DNA from 3 places in the Dongia sp. P2_B8 genome. Region 2 is predicted to be linked to each of the others. Evidence: riboswitches for the same ligand, from Rfam matches in the RefSeq annotation. Region 2 holds a riboswitch; each other region holds the start of a gene.
What was found. Region 2 has a riboswitch for S-adenosylmethionine ahead of AC1DWZ_RS09635 (homoserine O-succinyltransferase). Riboswitches for the same ligand answer to the same signal wherever they lie in the genome.
Positions count from the first base shown of each region.

Region 1: another riboswitch for S-adenosylmethionine. It lies ahead of metZ (O-succinylhomoserine sulfhydrylase); the one in region 2 lies ahead of AC1DWZ_RS09635 (homoserine O-succinyltransferase).
Region 3: another riboswitch for S-adenosylmethionine. It lies ahead of AC1DWZ_RS13785 (OsmC family protein); the one in region 2 lies ahead of AC1DWZ_RS09635 (homoserine O-succinyltransferase).

Region 1 is NZ_JBFUDM010000003.1:1,200,948-1,207,704, forward strand. It holds gene AC1DWZ_RS13185 (YjgN family protein) at 1-975, opposite strand, end outside; gene AC1DWZ_RS13190 (YjgN family protein) at 1,006-2,163, opposite strand; SAM riboswitch at 2,321-2,395, shown strand; gene metZ (O-succinylhomoserine sulfhydrylase) at 2,486-3,682, shown strand; gene AC1DWZ_RS13200 (GFA family protein) at 3,813-4,223, shown strand; gene AC1DWZ_RS13205 (methylmalonyl-CoA mutase family protein) at 4,340-6,325, shown strand; gene bluB (5,6-dimethylbenzimidazole synthase) at 6,322-6,757, shown strand, end outside.
Region 2 is NZ_JBFUDM010000003.1:428,307-435,063, forward strand. It holds gene AC1DWZ_RS09625 (pyridoxal phosphate-dependent aminotransferase) at 1-666, opposite strand, end outside; gene pheA (chorismate mutase) at 698-1,627, opposite strand; gene AC1DWZ_RS09635 (homoserine O-succinyltransferase) at 1,961-2,878, opposite strand; SAM riboswitch at 2,942-3,019, opposite strand; gene AC1DWZ_RS09640 (LysE family translocator) at 3,239-3,856, shown strand; gene AC1DWZ_RS09645 (NAD-glutamate dehydrogenase) at 3,984-6,757, opposite strand, start outside.
Region 3 is NZ_JBFUDM010000003.1:1,334,649-1,341,405, forward strand. It holds gene blaOXA (class D beta-lactamase) at 1-128, shown strand, start outside; gene hemB (porphobilinogen synthase) at 184-1,218, opposite strand; gene AC1DWZ_RS13770 (hypothetical protein) at 1,310-1,528, opposite strand; gene AC1DWZ_RS13775 (hypothetical protein) at 1,587-1,805, opposite strand; gene AC1DWZ_RS13780 (O-acetylhomoserine aminocarboxypropyltransferase/cysteine synthase family protein) at 1,961-3,274, opposite strand; gene AC1DWZ_RS13785 (OsmC family protein) at 3,299-3,769, opposite strand; SAM riboswitch at 3,945-4,020, opposite strand; gene AC1DWZ_RS13790 (enoyl-CoA hydratase/isomerase family protein) at 4,114-5,139, shown strand; gene AC1DWZ_RS13795 (MarR family winged helix-turn-helix transcriptional regulator) at 5,302-5,757, shown strand; gene AC1DWZ_RS13800 (aminotransferase class I/II-fold pyridoxal phosphate-dependent enzyme) at 5,777-6,757, opposite strand, start outside.

The DNA of each region.
Region 1 (6,757 bases), 770 kb from region 2:
ATAGCGGCCGATAAACCGCCCGATGGTCAGAGAGGTTGCAAAGCGCAAACCGCCCAGGCTCAGCTTATTGGCGACTTCCCGCAGCAAAGCGACGTAGTAGGCCGCGTACGCCAGAATGGAGACCACGATAATGGCGAGGTAGCCGCCCAGGACAATGGTATAGAGGGCTGCGAACGCTGCGCCGTATTCGTCCATATGCTCTCGGTCTTCGGGATTTTCGATAGGCGTGAATATTTCCCGCAGCGCATCGCCATAATTTGTCATCAGATAATTGTAGCCGAAATATCCAACGATGCCCGTGACGGCAAAGAAGGTGATCGTGCCAAGAATGTAGGGGATGTAGAGCGTGCGGGACGAGGTTTCGATGCTCGCTTTCGCGTCGCCAAAATATGAATTGTTGAGGCGGTCGTCGAGGAGACGCATTTGCGTCCAGGGCCAGGCCAGAGTCAAAGAGAGCAGAGAGAGGATTGAGAACCACAGGCCTTTGAAGCCCCACGTCCACGCCGAACCGGTCATGCCGCCACGGATGCCGCGCCAAAGTGTGCGAGTCAGTCGATAGCGCTGTGCCGCATATTGGGCGACGAAGGTCAGATAGAGAATGACGATACCCAGGCCGTATTTTGGGACGATGAGGAACGGAGATTCCGGCCCGACGGCAACGCTAAGGGCGGTAATGGCGATCAAGCCGATGACGTAAACCACCATGACGATGATGAAGCCGATAAACAGTTCGCCACCGGTGCCGGTATATTCGAAGCGGTCGCCGCTCAAGGACGTATGTGCCCAAAGATAGCGACGCACGCGTGTCTTGCCCCAGAAGCGCCAGATGCTGAGGGTTATGAACATCAGCAGAATGTTCTTGATGAAAATCCAATAGAGTTGGCCAAGGCGCCCGTCATAGACGAAACGAGTCCGTACTTCCACGCCTGTGGCGCGGCCGAAAGAGGCTTGTGTCGTGCTCAGATCGTCGGTCAAGGTATCGTCCTCGCTTATATTGTCGGTTGATCAGAGAATGCCGGGATCGAGTGCTTCGAGCAAACCTTCGCTGGCTTTCGGCATGACATCGGTGGCCTGTTTGAGTGCGGCGGTATCAATGCTGCCGAAGATGCCGATATTGTTGGCCGTGAATTTGATCCAGCGATGAATGACCAGTGGCCAGGCGAGGCCCAACGATCCAACCAGCAGGATGACGGCCGAGCCCAGCTGCAAGGTCATGGCCAGCGGCGTGACAGCGCTGGTGAAGCTCAACTGACCAACGCGCAGGTCACCCATTTGCAGATGGTTGAAGAATTCCTGCTGCATGTTGGCGAAGTAGACGGCGAAGGTGATGGGCACGAGGATCAGGATCGTGACGCCCGCGCAGAGCAGGGTGAGGGCCTCCAGCATGGTCTGGTCCAGCGGCAGATGCGAGATCTTGTCGATCGCCGGATCAAGGCCCGACTGTGTCGCGCCGAGCAACGCGCTGCCCAGCATGAATGACCAGAAGCAGACGCTGCGGCCGCCGCCAAGGTAAGCGCGCATGTTGCCGAGCCGGCTTGCAGCAACGCGGCGGTCAAGACATGACATGCGCCACCATGGGACCAGGAGGCCGATGGCGGCAGCTGGGATAAAGAGCGCGCCGGTCTTGAAAGCGTAGGCCCAGGCGGAACCGTCCATGCCGCCGCGGATGCCGCACCAGGCCGTGCGGGTGAGGCGATAGCGTTGCGCAGCAAATTGTGCCGCGAGGTATAGCAGGCCGAAACTCGCGAGGCTCGCCACCCAAGCTGCGATGCCGATGGGCGTTTCCAGATCAAGAATCTCAGGCAGGAAATGGTTGACCGCCAGCAGGATCGCGACAAAGCCGATGGTTTTCAAAAAGCCGATCAGTAGTTCGCGGCCAGTGCCCAGATATTCCAGCCGTTCGCCCAGCACAGTCGTGTGTGACCAGAGGTACCGGCGAATCTCGGTCTTGCCCCAGAAGCGATAGAAGCCGAGGGTCAAGAGCGACAGGCCGAGATTGATATAAAAGAGCCGGGCGAGTTCGCTCAATGCTCCGTCATATTGCACGCGCTGGATGGCGGGCAGGCTGCTGACGTCGACACGGTGGGGCTTTGCAAGAATTGCCGGCGGTGAGGCTGCCACCCGCAAAGACGGATCGGCGGCAAACGACTGGTCGATAGGCAAATGATTTCCCCACTCATTGCATTGCAGCGAAAGATAGCAAAAGTAAGTTTGGTGCTCAAGTGTGCCAGTGATGAACAGGGATGAGCGGATTGTGCGCCCCCCGCTTGACAGGCGGGCCTCAGTCATGGCTTAACATCGGCCGACGCTCGGTAATATGGCCGGGCTCCGTGGTGATTTGTGCCGGATTGCGGCCACGTTAAATCAAACGCTAAAAGGTCCAGGACAGCGCCCAAGGGCGCCCGAGCCTCGGCCTTATCGGTCGGGGTTTTTTATTGCCCGCATGCCAGTGATGGTGCGCGGGCCAGTCCAGGACGAGGCGATCATGACGGTGACACGGAATATCAAGGCCAGTTGGAACGCGGCCACGAAGCTGGTGCATGCGGGCCAGACGCGCAGCCAGTTCAAGGAGACGTCGGAGACGATCTACATGACCTCCGGCTATGTCTATGAGACGGCGGAGGAGGCGGAGGCTGCTTTCGACAACAGTCAGCCGCGCTTTGTCTATTCGCGTTTCGGCAATCCCACCGTGGCGATGTTCGAGCAGCGCATGGCGGCGATCGAAGGCGCGGAAGCGGCGCGCGCCACCTCATCCGGCATGGCGGCGGTGTTCGCGTCGTTGGCCAGCCTGGTGAAGGCCGGCGACCGCATCGTGGCGTCTGATGCCTTGTTCGGCTCGTGCCAGTTCATTCTTGCCGAAATACTCCCGAAATGGGGCGTGGTGACCGAATTCGTCGATGGCCGCGATCTTGAGCAATGGAAACAGGCGCTGAGCAAGCCGACCAAGGCCGTGTTCCTTGAGACGCCAAGCAATCCGGGCCTGCGCCTCGTCGATCTGAAGGCGGTTGCCGACCTTGCGCACAAGGCCGGTGCCACTGTGGTGGTCGACAACGTGTTCGCCACACCCTTGCTGCAGCAGCCGCTGCAACTGGGTGCCGATGTCGTGGTCTATTCGGCGACCAAGCATATCGATGGGCAGGGGCGGTGCCTGGGCGGCATTGTGCTGGGCTCCGAGAAGTACATCAACGAGACGCTGCAGCCCTTCATCCGCCATACCGGGCCGAGCTTGAGCCCGATGAATGCCTGGATCCTGCTCAAGGGTCTGGAGACGCTGGACCTGCGCGTCGCCAAGCAGAGTGAGAGCTCGCTCAAGATCGCCCGGGCGCTCAAGGGCCATGGCAAGTTGGCGCAGGTGAACTATCCGACGCTCGAAGGGTTCCCGCAATATGAGCTCGCCAAGCGGCAGATGAGTGCTGGCGGCACGATGCTGTCGCTTAGCCTTGCCGGCGGGAAGGCTGCGGCGTTCAAATTCCTGAATGCGTTGGAGCTGGTGCTGATCTCCAACAATCTCGGTGATTCCAAATCGCTGGCGACGCATCCGGCGACCACCACGCATCAGCGGCTCACCGTGGAGCAGCGCGCGAAACAGGGGATCGACGAGGGGCTTATCCGCCTCTCCGTGGGGCTTGAGCATGCGGACGATCTTGCCGATGATGTGCTCAATGCGTTGAAGGCAGTGTAGAGCTTCTCCCTTTCCCTTCAGGGGGAGGGCCAGGGTGGGGGCCGGTTTCGGTCCCGTTCTGCCACAATTCTCGCCTATGCCCCCACCCTAACCCTCCCCTTGAAAGGAGAGGGGATTGGACGGAGATGTAATGATATCTGGCATCTTTCTCACCGGCCATTGCCTGTGCGGCGCCTTTCGGTATCGCATCGATCCTGCGGGCGCTGTCGTCGATTATTGTCATTGCAAGATGTGCCAGCGCTGGAGCGGGGCGCCGGTGACGGCCTGGGCACAGGTGCCGGTGCGGCAGTTTGAGATCCTGCACGGCACGGCCAGGGGCTTTCAATCATCGCCCCTTTATCAGCGGCATTTCTGCGTCGATTGCGGATCGTCTGTATACATGAGCGGCGGCGATACCATCGGTATCCTGCTGGGAACGCTGGACGATGCATCCGGCCTCATTCCGACCGGGCACGGCTGGACGTCCGATCGCGTGTCCTGGCTGAAGATCGATGACGGTCTACCGCACTGGGCGAAAGACGCGCCTCACGACCACCAATAGCCACGATCGCTAATAATATTACAAATAAATGCCGCCTTTCGGCCTGATCTTGCGCCTTCCCCCGAAATCCCTCTATATTGCGGCGCACAAAAGACCTGAACTGGGCGGGGAGCGGCATGAGCAAATCGGCGAACAAGGAACAGCCCTGGCTGTTTCGGACCTATTCGGGCCATTCCTCGGCCACGGCCTCCAACGAACTCTACCGCACCAACCTCAAGCGCGGGCAGACGGGGCTCAGCGTTGCCTTCGATCTGCCGACCCAGACCGGCTACGATTCCGACCACCCACTGGCCAAGGGTGAGGTCGGCAAGGTTGGTGTGCCGATCAGCCATCTTGGTGACATGGTGGCGCTGTTCGACGGCCTGCCCTTGGCCGAGATGAACACCTCGATGACCATCAACGCGACCGCCCCCTGGCTGCTGGCGCTGTATATCGCGGCGGCCGAAAAGCAGGGGACAGCGCGCGGCGTGCTGCAGGGGACGGTGCAGAACGACATCATCAAAGAATATCTCTCGCGCGGGACCTATATCTTCCCGCCGGAACCCTCGCTGCGGCTGATCACGGATGTCATCAGCTTCACCTATCGCGAGGTGCCGAAATGGAATCCCACCAATGTCTGTTCCTATCATCTGCAGGAAGCCGGGGCGACGCCGGTGCAGGAGCTGGCCTATGCACTAGCGACGGCGGTTGCCGTTCTCGATCATGTGAAAGCGAGCGGGCAGGTGCCGGCAGCAGATTTCCCGCAAGTGGTGGGGCGCATTAGCTTCTTCGTCAATGCAGGCCTCAGGTTCATCACCGAGATCTGCAAGATGCGCGCCTTCACGGAGTTATGGGACGAGATCTGCCGCGAGCGTTATGGCGTTGCGGACGCAAAGCTCAGGCGCTTCCGCTATGGCGTGCAGGTGAACAGTCTCGGCCTCACCGAGCAGCAGCCGGAGAATAATGTCTATCGCATTCTCCTGGAGATGCTGGCTGTGACGCTCTCCAAAAATGCGCGCGCCCGCGCCGTGCAATTGCCGGCCTGGAACGAGGCCTTGGGCCTGCCGCGGCCGTGGGATCAGCAATGGTCGCTGCGGCTGCAGCAGATCGTGGCTTATGAGACGGATCTCCTTGAATTCGGCGACATCTTCGATGGATCGGTCGAGATCACGCGCAAGGTGGACGCGCTGAAGAAGGAAGCGCTGGAAGAATTGGCGCGCATCGATGCCATGGGTGGCGCGGTCGCTGCCGTGGAATCGAGCTATATGAAACAGCGCCTGGTGGAATCGAATGCGCGCCGTTTAGGCGCCATCGAGACCGGCGATCAGGTGGTGGTCGGTGTCAACCGCTATACCGAGAGTGCCCCATCGCCCTTGTTGACCGGCAGCGACGGCGGATTCCTGGCCATCGACGACAAGGCGGAAGCCGAACAGGTGACGGCACTCAAGGCTTGGCGCGCTGCGCGTGACAATGCGGCGGCGGCAAAGGCGGTGGCGGTGCTTGAGGCCGATGCGCGGTCGGGGCGCAATATCATGGAGGCGTCGATCGCCTGTGCCCATGCCGGCTGCACGACCGGCGAATGGGGCGAGGCACTGCGCCGCGTGTTCGGCGAGTTCCGGGCGCCGACTGGGGTGGCGCGGGCCAGCATCAACCAGGACAGCGTCGCCATCGAGAATGTGCGCAAACAGGTCGATGCGGCGAGCAAGCGATTGGGCCGGCGCATCAAGATCCTGGTCGGCAAGCCCGGCCTCGACGGCCACTCCAACGGTGCCGAGCAGATTGCAGTGCGGGCGCGCGATGCCGGCATGGAGGTGGTTTATGAAGGCATCCGCCTGACCCCGGCACAAATTGTCAATGCGGCGCTCGAGGAAAGTGTCCATGTGGTGGGACTTTCGATCCTCTCCGGCTCGCATATCGCCCTGGTTGGCGAGGTGATGGAGCGGATGCGGACGCTGGGTCTTACTGATGTGCCGGTGGTGGTGGGCGGCATCATTCCGCCGGAGGATGCAAAAAGGCTGCTGGAATTCGGCGTGGCGCGGGTCTATACGCCCAAGGACTACGATCTCAACGCCATCATGGCGGGGATCGTTTCCCTTCTAGACCAGCAATCGCAGGCGGCATGACGGAACATTCATTCGGGGCGGCGTTCCAGGCGGAATTCGAAGAACTGTTGGCCTGGCGCCGTGACGTGCGCCATTTCAAGACCGATCCGGTGCCGGCCGATCAGGTCGACCATCTGCTCGACCTCACCAGCCTGTCGCCGTCGGTCGGCAACGCCCAGCCCTGGCGCTTCGTCAGCGTCGATGACGTGGCGCGGCGGGCAGCGATCATCGCCAATTTCCAGCAAGCCAATGAAGCCGCCTTGTCGTGCTATGACGGCGAGCGCGCCGAGCTCTATGCGCGGTTGAAGCTGGCGGGCCTTCGGGAAGCGCCACGCCATTTTGCCGTCTTTTGCGACGAGGCGACGGCGCAAGGGGCCGGTCTCGGACGCCTCACCATGCCGGAGACGTTGCGCTATTCGGCAGTGCTGGCCATTCATACACTGTGGCTGGCGG
Region 2 (6,757 bases):
GCCGTAGATCTTGGAGAAGGTGCAGGACATGAGGACATTGTCATGTGTCTTCACCAGCTCGGCACCGTTGCTGTAGTCCGGCTTGTCGACATATTCGGCGTAGGCCGCGTCGATGACGAGGAGCACATTCTCCGGCAGCCCATCGCGCAGCCGCTTCATCTCGGCAGCCGGGATATAGCTGCCGGTCGGGTTGTTCGGGTTGGCGACGAAGCAGATCCTGGTCTTGGGCGTCACGGCCGCCAACAGCGCATCGACATCGGTGGTGAGGTTCTTCTCCGGTGCCGCGACGGGGATCGCACCCACCGATTGCGCAGCGATCGGATAGATGAGGAAGCCGTGGCGCGAATAGAGAACCTCGTCGCCAGGACCCGCATAGGCGCGGGTCAGCAGCACCAGAATATCGTCGGAGCCGGTGCCGCAGATGATCTCTTCCGGCTTGCCGCCCACTTGCGCCGCCAGGGCCGTGCGGAGCGCCATGCTGGCGCCGTCCGGATAGCGGTGCATCTCCATGGCGCCCTTGGCATAGGCTTCCATGGCGAGGCGGCTGGCGCCCAGGGCGCTCTCGTTCGACGACATCTTGTAGATCGGCCCCGATCCCGGCAGATCATGCTCGCCCGGCACATAGGCGGCGATGTCGAGAATTCCGGGGCGAACGGTCAAGGTCATGATCTGGGCTCCAAGGCGCGTTGCGTCTGTGTTAGTGGCCGCTCGGTTCGTCGCTGAGCTCGGCCTTGGTCAGGGGTTCGGCATAGGAGCCGATCGTGTGCAGCTTGGCATCCTTGCCGAGGCCGCTGGCGACCAGGGTCAGGCGCGGATCGGCCTCGGCCACATAGCCCGCAACCTCGATGAGGTTGAGGTCCGGGCCCAGCTGATCGCGGCCCAGTTGATCGCGCCCGCCATGGATGAAGCTGGTCTCAAGCCCGACACCGGCCAGGGCCTGGCGCAGGCTGGAGCGGCTGACCGGTTCCGGGGCTTCAAGCACGATCAATGAATGGTCGCGGTCGGTGGGTTCGGTGGGCGAGCGGCCGACGACGAGGGCCTGGAGATCCGGGTTGCGCTGGTTGCCGGGATCGCCAAAGGGCAAGCGGGCCACGACATGGGGCAGCTGGGCCGAGCCCATCAGGCGCCGCCACCAGGGGTCGTTGTCATCCTCGCGCGGGAAGGGCAGGACAGCGACCGTGGCGGATCCGTCCATGACGGCGCTCAAGGCGCGGTCGACGCGGCTGAAGGTGAGGAGCTTGACCTGGCTGCCATAATGATCGCGCGCCAGGTCCCAGAAACCGGGATGGGCCTGCGGGGCATAGACCGCGACCACAAAAGGGCCTTCGACCTGGAGGAGGGCGGAGATCATTTCGCGCCACATGCGCACGATGACGGCCTTGGGCAGCTTGCCTTTGTGGCGCGCAATGAGGCGGCGCAGGATCTTGGCCTCGCGGGCCGGGCGCATGAACTTGGCGCCTTCCGCGGGCGATTCGCCGGTCAGCGGCTGGCGCGCTGCCTTGGTGGCGCCCACCGCAACGGCCAGTTCCGTCCGCTGCATGAGCAGATCGTGCAGCTGGCTGTCGATCGCATCGATCTTATGCCGCAGCTGGACCAGCTCATCCCCGATGCCATCCGACCCCTGCATACCCCTAAACCACTTCCAAGGCCCAAATTGTTTCCAAGAACTGAGAAACGGCCTAGCCAACGGTCATTCAGACGGGGCCCGGCCGCGGCCAAGTGATAGCCGCCAAGCGCCCGAAAAGCAAAGAAAACCTTGAAAGAAGCCATTGCCAGGGGCCCCTGTGCTGGGTTTCCTGCCCTGGAGCCTGGAGGGGCGCTGTCAGGCGGGAAATCCGAGCCCCCAAGAGCCGGATTTTGGAAGATTGGCGGACAGATTTCAATCTTCCGGCCATGGTTCCTTCCCGGGTTTCCAGCGCTGCCGCCGGGCCGGTGGTGGCTCCGCCACCGCTGCGGCCCCTTACTGGCCGACCTTCTCGATCTCGAAGGGTGTCGTCTGATAGATCTCGTTGATCCAGTTCGAGAAGAAGAGATGCGCATGCGGGCGCCAGCGGTTAAGCGGCGGCCGTGCGGCATCATCGGCAGGGAAATAGTCGTGCGGCAGCTTGATCGGGACATTGGCGTTGATGTCGCGCGCATATTCATCGCCGAGGGAGGTCGCATCATATTCCATGTGATCGAGCACGTGGAGACGGCGCGCGCCGCGACTCTGGGCGATGCAGACACCTTTCTCGTCGGAATAGGCCAGCACGTCGACATCCGGGCACGCCGCCACGTCGGCGGTTCTGATTTCGGCCCAGCGCGAGATCGGTATCACGAAATCATCCGAGAATCCGATCAGGAAGGGTGACGACGGCTTCATGATCTTCTGGCGATAGACACCGAACGCCTTTTCCGGCAACTGATGCTTCGGTACGCCGTGGAAATGGTAAAGTGCCGCCATGGCACCCCAGCAAACATTGATCGTCGAATGCGCGTTGGTCGTGGTCCAGTCGAAGATCTGCTGCATCTCCGGCCAATAGGTCACGTCTTCGTAGGGGATCGTCTCGACCGGCGTGCCGGTGATGATGAAGCCGTCGAATTTGCGATGCCGCGCATTCTCCCAGGTCTGATAGAAAGTCCGCAGATGGTCTTCCGCCGTGTTCTTGGCGGCATGGTTGCCGATGCGGATCAAGGAGAGATCGATCTGCAGGGGGGTGGCGCCGAGCAGGCGCGCGATCTGCAACTCGGTCTTGATCTTGTTCGGCATCAGGTTGAGCAGGCCGATCTGCAGCGGGCGGATGTCCTGGCGGATTGCCGCTGTCTCGGTCATCACGCGCACGCCCTCGTTCTGGAGGGCCTGGAAGGCAGGGAGCTTGTCGGCAATCTTGATCGGCATGTGCGGTCACCCAAAAATCGGCAAATGGCTCGCCCTGGGTCCGCAGCCTTGAGATTCCACTTTTGAAAATCTCGGGCGGCCCTTTAGCGAGTTTTTTTACGTGGCTGCAAGCCGGCCGGCCAAATCACCACGGAATGCTTCTATTTAACCGATGCGGCACCCAAGCTACAATACGATTTATCAGGCTTTGACGGCCGCCCAGGGTAGCGTTTCACGCATGTTGTGGGGCGTTTTGCCGCATAACGAGGGTGAATTTGCCAGGCGAGCCGGCATGTTTTTGCCAAGGAAGCGGGGCGGGTCAGTCAGGCTGTTGCAAGAGTGGATCCCCGGGTCAAGCCCGGGGATGACGGCTTTGTTTAGTTGGCCGCAGATGGTGTTGGCAGGGTATTCTCAAGTTCGTCATCCCCGGGCGGTCCCAGTTTTCTGCTGGTGGCACGCATTTCTCTTTCGCAATCGCGGCACCATGGGCTGGCATCGGCACTCGGCATGGGGTTGGGCGGAATGATCCTGGCAACACTTGCCGTCATCGGCTTGCAGGCGCTCTTCATGCAGGTCGAATGGCTCTATATGGGATTCAAGATCGGTGGTGGCGCCTATCTCGTCTATCTCGGCTACCAGCTGTGGCGGGGCGCCAGGCAGCCCTTGCAGGCGGCGATGGCAGATCCATCGCGGAGCGGCGTATTCCGCACTTTCCTGCTGGCGCTGGCGACGCAGCTCAGCAACCCGAAGACCGTGATTTTCTACAGCAGCGTCTTTGCAGCCTTGCTGCCGTCCAATCCCTCGACCGGCACGATGATCCTGCTGCCGGGCCTGCTGTTCCTGGTGGAAGGCGGCTGGTATTCGGCCGTGGCACTCGCCTTCTCGACGGCCAAACCGCGTGCGGCCTATCTTCGCGCCAAGGGCTGGATCGACCGCATCGCCGGGGCCGTGATGGCAGGGCTGGGGCTGCGGCTCATCTTCAGTTCGGCGAAGGTTTAGGGAACGAAAGTCCCCTCACCCCGACCCTCTCCCCGCAAGCGGGGCGAGGGAGTTTCGAGCAAGCTCGGTATAAAGCCCCTCTCCCCGTTCTTACGGGGAGAGGGGTTGGGGTGAGGGGCGTTTCGCTTTAATCCAGCAGGCTCCGAAGCGCGCGGTTGGCGACCGCCAGCATGGCGAGCTCCAGTTTGCCGACCTGGCGCAGATCGGTGAACAGGGCCTCGGCGCGTGGCAGGGCGGCGGTGCGGCCGGCTTTCCAGCCGTCGATCGCCTTTTCACCGGTGAGCCCCAGATCGTTGGCGAGGACCGCAACCGTCAGATCACGCTGATGGGTGTTGAGATCGTCGACGATGGCAAACACCGCGAGGCGCTGCCAATGGCTGTCGCCGATCAATCCCTTCGCCCCTGTCCGCAGCCAGTCGATGTTGAACTGGTCGCCGATGGCAAAATAGGTGGCGGCCACATCCTCGACCTTGATCTTGGTCTGGGCGGCAATGCGCACCACATCAAGCGTCGTGCCGATGCTGGCCAATTGCGAAATGCGCCGTGCCAGCCGGTCCGGCACGCCACCCGACATAAGGGCGCCATAACGCTTGGTGTTGGCGGCCTGATCGGCCGGCGAGAGGATCGTGCCCAAGGCCGCTTCGATGGCAATGATGCCGGGTTCGGTCGCAGCGATGTTGGCGGCGATGTCGAGCGGATGCTGGCCGTTGCGGAGGAACCACAGGGTCGCAGCTTCGGCAAGCCGGTTGATCTCGATCAGCATCGAGGTCTGGATGCTGGCCGAGACTTTGTTGTCGAGCGCCTGGATACCCGACCACAGATCCCGCAGCTTGAAAGCACCGCGGGTGATGGCATAGGCGCGGGCGATGGCGGAGGCGCTCTGGCCGGTCTTCTCCTTGGTCACATGAACGAAGGTGGCGCCCATGCGATTGACGAGCGAGTTGGTGACGACGGTCGAGATGATCTCGCGGCGCAGGCGATGCTTGTGGATGAGCGGCTGATAGCCCTCGCGCAGCTGCTGCGGGAAATATGAGATGAGATCGTCGGCCAGCTGCGGATCGTCCGGCAGATCGGACGGCAGCAATTCGTCATAGAGCGCCATCTTGGCATAGGCCAGCAGGACAGCGCTTTCCGAGCGTGTGAGGCCGATGCGCTGGGTCAGGCGCGCACGCATGATCTCATCGTCCGGCAGATATTCGATGGCGCGGTCGAGGCGGTTGATGCGCTCCAGGCCACGCATGAAGCGGCCCTGCTGGTCGAGGAGCGTATAGCTTTGCGCCTCCGCGACCGACAGCGCCTGGGACTGCAGGTAATTGTCGCGCAGCACGAGGGTCCCGACCTCGTCGGTCATTTCAGCGAGCAGCTTGTCGCGCTGCTTCATGGTGAGATCGCCGGCGGCGATAGCCTCGTTAATGAGGATCTTGATGTTGACCTCGTGATCCGAGGTATCGACGCCGGCGGAATTGTCGACCGCATCGGTGTTGAGGCGCTTGCCGTGGAGGGCTGCTTCGACGCGGCCGCGCTGGGTGCAGCCGAGATTGGCGCCTTCGCCGATCACCCGGCAGCGCAATTCCTCGCCATTGACGCGGGTCCCGTCATTGGCGCGGTCGCCGACATCGGCATGGGTCTCGTCGGTCGCCTTCACATAGGTGCCGATGCCGCCGAACCACAGCAAATCGACCTCGGTCTTCAGCAGCAGCTGGATGAGCTCGTTGGGCGTCACCTGATCCTTGGTGAAGCCGAAGCGCTGTTTCACTTCCGGCGAGAGCTTGATCGATTTCGCCTTGCGCTCGAAGATGCCGCCGCCGGGCGAGATCAGTTTGGCATCGTAATCGTTCCAGCCGGAGCGCGGCAGGTTGAAGAGGCGCTGGCGTTCGGCCAAGGTCGCCTTCGGGTCCGGATTGGGATCAAGGAAGATGTGCATGTGGTTGAAGGCAGCCACCAGCTTGGTGTGCGCCGAGAGCAGCATGCCGTTGCCGAACACGTCGCCCGACATGTCGCCGACACCCACACAGGTGAAGTCGACATTCTGGATATCGTGATCAAGTTCGCGGAAATGGCGCTTCACGCATTCCCAGGCACCGCGCGCAGTGATGCCCATCTTTTTGTGATCGTAACCGGCAGAGCCACCCGAGGCAAAAGCATCGTCGAGCCAGAAACCGTAATCGCGCGAGACCGAATTGGCGATGTCGGAAAAGGTCGCCGTTCCTTTGTCGGCCGCGACCACCAGATAGGGATCGTCGCTGTCATGGCGGATGACGTCGGCTGGCGGTTTCACGGCGCCGGCCACCAGATTGTCGGTGATGTCGAGGAGGCCGCGCATCAAGGTCTTATAGCAGTGTACCACCTCGGCCATGACGGCCTCGCGGTCACCTTGCGCCGGGCGCTTCACCACGAAGCCGCCCTTGGAGCCCACCGGCACGATGACGGCGTTCTTGACCATCTGCGCCTTCATCAAGCCTAAGACCTCGGTGCGGAAATCCTCGCGCCGGTCGGACCAGCGGATGCCGCCACGCGCCACCTTGCCGCCCCTGAGATGGATGGCCTCGGCACGCGGGCTGTAGACGAAGACCTCAACCAAGGGCCGTGGCAGCGGCAATTCCTCGATCTTGGCGGAATCGAGCTTGAAGGAGACATATTCCTTGGGCCCGCCATCAGTGGCCTTCTGGTAGAAATTGGTCCGCAGGGTGCACTGCACGGCATTGAGATAGCGGCGCAGGATGCGGTCTTCGTCGAGGTTGGCGACGCGGTCGAGCTTGCCGGCAATCTTCTCGACGATCTTCAGGGTCTTCTCGTCGCGATTGCCTGCGAAGGCCGGATCGTTGCGCACGTGGAACAGCTTGACGATGTTGCAGGTGATGGTCGGGTTGGCGTTAAGCGTCGCCTCCATATAGTCCTGGC
Region 3 (6,757 bases), 910 kb from region 2:
AGAAGGGTGCACGCAAGATCATCTTCGTGCACCTCATCGAAGATCAGAAGAAGCAAGAGACTTTTGCCGGCATGCGCGCGAAGGCGGAACTGCTGAAGCTGTTGCCGGGCGAGCTGAACGGGTTGTAGGGCACCCTCTATCTCGTCATCCCCTCAAGCCCGGGGATGACGAAATGGGATACGTTCAACTCTTTGCCAACCGCTCCGCCATCTCGATGGCGGAATAGGTGAGGATGCCGTCGGCGCCAGCGCGCTTGAAGCAGAGCAGGCTCTCGAGGACGACACGGTCATTGTCGAGCCAGCCATTCTGTGCCGCGGCCTTGATCATCGAATATTCGCCGGACACCTGGTAGGCGAAGGTCGGCATCTTGAAGGCCTCCTTTACGCGCCAGATGATGTCGAGATAGGGCAGGCCGGGTTTCACCATCAGCATGTCGGCGCCCTCGGCGACATCGAGCGCGCATTCACGCAGCGCCTCGTCGCCATTGGCGCTGTCCATCTGGTAGGTTCGCTTGTCGCCTTTGCCGAGTGACGATTTCGAACCGACCGCGTCGCGGAACGGGCCATAGAAGCCGCTGGCATATTTGGCGGCATAGGACATGATCTTCACACGCTGGAAGCCCGCGGCGTCGAGCGCATCGCGCACGCGGCCAATGCGGCCATCCATCATGTCGGAGGGGCCCACGATATCGACGCCGGCTTCGGCCTGCGCGATGCTTTGGCGGATGAGCACGTCAATCGTTTCATCGTTGAGGATCTCGCCGCCCTTCATCAGCCCGTCATGGCCATGGTCGGTATAGGGATCGAGGGCGACGTCGCAGAGGATCCCGACCTCCGGCACTGCCTTCTTGAGAGCGGCCACCGCCCGGTTGCACAGATTGTCGGCGCGATAGGCTTCCTCGGCTCCTGGCGTCTTTTTGTCTTTCGGAACGACGGGAAAGAGGGCCATGACCGGAATGCCGAGCTTCGCTGCCTTCTCGGCGGCTTTCAGCAGGGCTGGGATGGTCAGCCGGTCGACTCCGGGCATGGAGGGGACAGCTTCGCGGGCCGGGCCGCCTTCCTTGACGAAGACCGGCCAGATGAGATCGTTGGCAGTGAGGGCATTTTCCGCGACCAGCCTGCGCGACCAATCCTCCTGCCGGTTGCGGCGCATCCGGATGCGCGGGAACTGGCCGAAGGGCTGGCGCTTGGCGTGGCTGTCGTGGCTGTGCTCAGTCATCTGGCGGCTGCTCGGTCGCTATGGGGATACCGTCGGATACAACGGCGCAGCCCTCAGCGCAATGGACGACACGCCGCAGCCGGCGGACCGCTTACGCGCGCTGCAGGCGGTCCCTGATCTGCGAGAAGCCGGTTTTGGCAATGTCGGCCTGGATCTGGGCCAAGGGCTTGCCCAGCGAAACGATCAGCCGTTCCGGGGCGCCCTGTTGCTGCAGCTTCCACTTATCCTTCTTGGCGTCGAAGCTGGCAGGCTGGGCCTGGGTCGGGAAAACCATGTATTCGGCGTTTCGCCGATAGATGTCGTACAGCATGTTCGTTCCTTACGGGATCAAGCCCGGGTTTCAGACCGGCGCCATCACATTGGCCCTATTACATTGGCCTGGCGACATGCTTGACGGCCACTGTCGTCATGCCGTTCTGGGTGATTTCCCGGTCGATCTGGCTGATGGGCTTGGTGCTGTGGGCCAGGACCTGAGTATTTACCCCCATATGCAGCCTTTTCCAGCCGCTGAGGTTCATGTCTGAGGGTGGCTTGCCGGATTCGAACACCAGCATCAAATTATCGCGCCGATAGATATCGTAACGCATGATCGCACCTTTCAAGGTTGATCGCGCATATACGCTGCAATGCACCCAACTAGCGAGTCTAATCGCGCGAATCGGGGCAGAAACCGCCCTTTTGCACCAACATCCCCAGCTATCCCCGGGCCGGTGGCAGCCAGCCCGGGGATATGGGTGGAGTCTTACTCCGCGGCCTTTGCGGTGCCGCTTGCTGCATCCAGGGCCTGGGTAATATCGGCCAGAATGTCGTCGATATGCTCAATGCCGATGGCGAGGCGCACATAGCTGTCCGAGACGCCGCTGGCGATCTGCTCGTCGGGATTGAGCTGCGAGTGCGTGGTCGAGGCCGGATGGATGGCAAGGCTCCGCGCATCGCCGATATTGGCGACGTGATAGAGCAGCTTCAGTGAATCGATGAAGCGACGGCCGGCATCGAGGCCGCCCTTGATCTCGAACCCGACGAGCCCGCCATAGCCGCCTTTCAAATAGGCATCGGCCCGGCGCTTGTCTTCGCCGGTGGCGCGGCTGGGATGGATGACCTTGGTCACCGCCGGATGGCCGTTGAGATAATCGGCCACGGCCTGCGTGTTCTTCACATGCTCGCGCATGCGCAGCGGCAGCGTTTCCAGACCCTGGATGAACAGGAAGGCGTTGAAGGGGCTCATCGCCGAGCCAAGATCGCGCAGCAGGGTGACACGCGCCTTGATGATATAGGCGATAGGGCCGAGCGGCTTCACAGCCTGAGTCCAGACGGCACCATGATAGGATGGGTCCGGCTGGTTGAGGCCGGGGAAGCGTGCGGCATTGGCCTCCCAATCGAAATTGCCGCCATCGACGATCGCACCGCCGATCGAGGTGCCGTGGCCGCCGATATATTTCGTGGTCGAATAGACAACGATCGCAGCACCATGATCGAACGGCCGGCAGAGGATCGGCGCTGCCGTATTATCCATGATCAGCGGCACGCCGAGTTTGCGGCCGATATCGGCTACCTCCTTGATCGGGAAGACGCGCAGCTTCGGGTTGGGCAGGGTCTCGGCGTAATAGGCGCGGGTCTTGGCGTCGGTGGCCTTGGCGAAGGCTTCCGGGTCTTTGGGATCGACGAAGCGGACTTCGATGCCCTGGTCCTTCAGCGTGTTGGCAAAGAGATTCCAGGTACCGCCATAAAGATCGGTCGAGGAGACGATATTGTCGCCGACCTTGGCGATGTTCTGGATCGCAAAGGCCGAGGCCGCCTGGCCTGAGGAGACCGCAAGTGCCGCCACGCCACCTTCGAGTGCCGCCAGGCGCTCTTCGAGCACCGCGGTGGTCGGGTTCATGATGCGGGTATAGATGTTGCCAAAGCGCTTCAGGCCAAAGAGGTCGGCTGCATGCGCTGAATCATCGAACTGATAGGACGTCGTCTGGTAGATCGGCACAGCCACCGCATTGGTGGCGCTGTCGCGGCGGTGGCCAGCGTGGAGCACGATCGTTTCGGGATGTTTGCTAATGGTCATTTCACGTCTCCGATGTGTGACTTGTCAGGCAGCTAGTGAATTATTGTCCCGTAAATTTATGGAAATCTCAAGCCGGGTGGGCGTGACGTTTCTGAGCAGATCCAACACGGGATCATGCCGTTCGACTGTGATGCGCAGGCGCTCCAAAGCGTAGATATCTGCCGGGCTGGACAATCGCGCCTCTGCGCGGACATTGCTTGGGCCGGGTCGCACACCCTCGGCCGCTGCGGCGATGCCATTGAGATCCAAGCCCGCTTCGATGCGGATTTCAACATTATTGAGCGGGATGTCCAGGGCGGCGGCAAACCGGCGGTAGCTGGCGGCAAGGCTGCCTGCCAGGGCTTCCAGGACCCGTTGCACATGGTCGAGTTCCGGCCGCCTGGCATGGTCGACCTCTGCACCGGCGCGCGCTTTCAGGGTGACCTGGGCGCAATGTGGGCTGCGCCGGATTTCGTCCTGCAGCTGGGGAATCGTGGTGTCGGTCGGGGTGGTCATCGCAAAAGCCTCCTCAAGGCAGTAGATCCGCCCGGGGCCAAGGCAATACAGCGCTTTAGCTCTTGGTGACGCGGTGCAAGCTGCCCCTCAAATCCCGCGGGTCCGTTGCTGGTGGACCGGGCCAAAACGACAAAACCCGCCGCGTCAGGGACGGGCGGGCAGCCAAAACACAGGTTTCATGCCGAAACCGCGCTTTAGCTGCATTTATAACGCGCCCGCAAGCTGAGCTTCAAATCGGCGCGGCCGGAGAATGATCCGGGGTGGGGTGGGTTGTCAAGTTGGCTTGACGAGGCGGCTCACATGGCCGATGAGTCCCGCCCCTTTCCCCAGCAGCCGGCCGGATCATGAGCGAATTTCAAGACGTCCTGTTTTCCATCGAGAATGGCCATGGCCGGATCGTGCTCAACCGCCCCCAGGCGATGAACGCGCTGACGCTCGACATGATCGACGCCATCGCCGCCCAGCTGGCGGCCTGGGAAATGCGCGTAGATATCAAGGCCATCATCATCACCGGCGCCGGCGACAAGGCGTTCTGTGCGGGTGGCGATATCAAGGCCGTGCATGCAGCCAAGCAGCGCGGTGATCTCGGGATGCTCGAGGATTTCTACCGCCGCGAATACACACTCAACCACCGCCTGGCGACGTATGCCAAGCCGATCATCGCGGTGATGGATGGCGTCGTCATGGGCGGCGGGGCAGGGATTGCCTTCAACTGCTCGCATCCCGTGGTGACCCACAAAACCGTCTTTGCCATGCCGGAATGCCGCATTGGCCTGTTTCCGGATGTGGGTGCCGGGCATTTCCTCAATCGCTGCACCCCGGCGCTGGGATTGGCGCTGGGCCTGGTCGGCCTGGCACTGCGCGGGCCTGGAATCGTCCGCATCGGCCTTGCCCGGCATTTCGTGGCCAGTGCGCGTGTGGCTGAAATCGGCATCGATACGCTGGATGCGCTCAATCTGCGGGTCGATACCGCGGGGATCGAGCAGATGCTGCCCGACATTGAGCGTGTCTTCAGCCTGAACACGCTTGATGAAATCATGACCGTGCTCGCCGCACGGCGCGATAGCTGGGCGGTGGAAACACTGAAGGCGCTGGGCAGCTTCTCGCCGATGAGCCTTCGGGTGACGTTCGCCCATCTGACCCGGGCGCGCGGCCAGAAGCTTGCTGACGTGCTCAAGACCGAGTTCCGGCTGTCCCAGCATTTCATGGCCGGCCATGACTTTTTCGAGGGCGTCCGTGCCCAGCTGATCGACAAGGACCATGCCCCCAAATGGCGGCCGGCGGACCTTGCTTCCGTCACCCCGGCGATGGTCGAGGCCTGCTTTGCCCCGGTCCCGGGGGTCAAGGATTGGGCGGTACAGGCCCATTAAAAGCTGGCCCGGGCGTGGCTAAATGCCCGGACCGCCGGGAAAATGCCGGATCGGCCGTTTAGCGGACTGGCGCGGGATTAACCATTGCTTTACGATGGGCAGCTAGCTTGAGACCGAATCGCGACCGTTTTTGGCGTGATTCTGCGCTATTGGGGATTAGCGGTGAAAAAAGCCTATTTGGAAACTATTGCGCTGGTTGAGCGCTTGCATCGCGAATGCCTTGAAGTGATCAAGGCCGATCTTGATCGGCAGGGCATCCGGGATCTCAACAACGTTCAGGCGATGATCTTGTTCAACATCGGCAGCGACGTGCTGTCGGTTGGCGAACTCACGAACCGGGGCTATTACCTCGGTTCGAACGTCTCCTACAACGTCAAGAAGATGGTCGAGAACGGCTATCTCATCCAGGAGCGCTCGCCCCATGACCGGCGTGCAGTCCATGTCCGCTTGTCGGAAAAGGCCCTGGCTGTCGTCCAGAAGATGCATGACATGTATGACAAGCATCTCCAGGCGCTGAATTCAGAAACCTTCAAGGATGGCGAACTCGATGGGGTCAACCTGACCCTGCGCCGTCTGGAGCGTTTCTGGGCCGCCTCAATGGACTACGCCCCCCGCTAGAAGGCCGGCGGTTAGGCCGTCAGGCCTTCCGAATGAAGTGAATGTCCTGGAACTGACGGCGGAATGCCGTCACGTTCTCTTTGACGCGTTCCGGCGTCTCGTTCCCGATCAGCACCCGTGCGGTGAGCCGGGCTATCGTTGCCATGTCCGATGGCGTGAAACCCCAGCGCGTGATCTCCTGCGTACCGATGCGGATGCCGTTGGCATCGCCCGGGACCTCAGGCAATGGCAGGCCGATACTGGTGAACAGGATATTGGCGGGCTCGATCCGTGCACTCGCTGCATTGCCGCCGCCATAGGGGGCCGCGTTCACTGCGACATGCTGTGATGTGGTGAACTGGTCGCGGCCCGTTGGCCTGAAGACGGCGATCCCTTCGGCATCCAGCGCCGCTGCCAGTGCCTGGGCATTGGCAATGCAGGCCCGCGCATAGGCAGGGCCGAATGCCAGCAAATCCATCACCGCGACGATCATCGCTGCCGTCCGCCCAAGATCGAAATTGGCCGTGAGGCCGGGGAAGGCGATACGGTCGAGGCGCTCGGCCAGTTCCGGCGAATTGGTGAGGATCATGCCAGATGCCGGACCACCGAAGGATTTGTAGGTCGACCCGGTCATCAGATCAGCGCCCTCGACGAGCGGCTGCTGGAAACAGCCGCCGGCAATGAGCCCACCCATATGCGCCGCGTCATAGAGAACATAGGCGCCGACTTCATCGGCCACATCGCGCACGGCTTTGAGGTTGTAGGGGAAGAGGCACATGCTGCCGGCGACGATGATCAGCTTGGGCCGGATGCGTTTGGCCGCATCGAGCAAGGCGTCGGCATCGACATCCATTCGCGCGACATCGAAAGGCACGTCATGGACCTTGAGGCCATAGAGTCCGGCAGCGCCAATCGCATGATGGGTCGGATGACCGGCGGCCGCGTCCGAGAAGGCCATGATCGCATCGCCGGGCTGGCAGGTCGCCATATAGGTATAAAGATTGGCGAGCGATCCACTGCC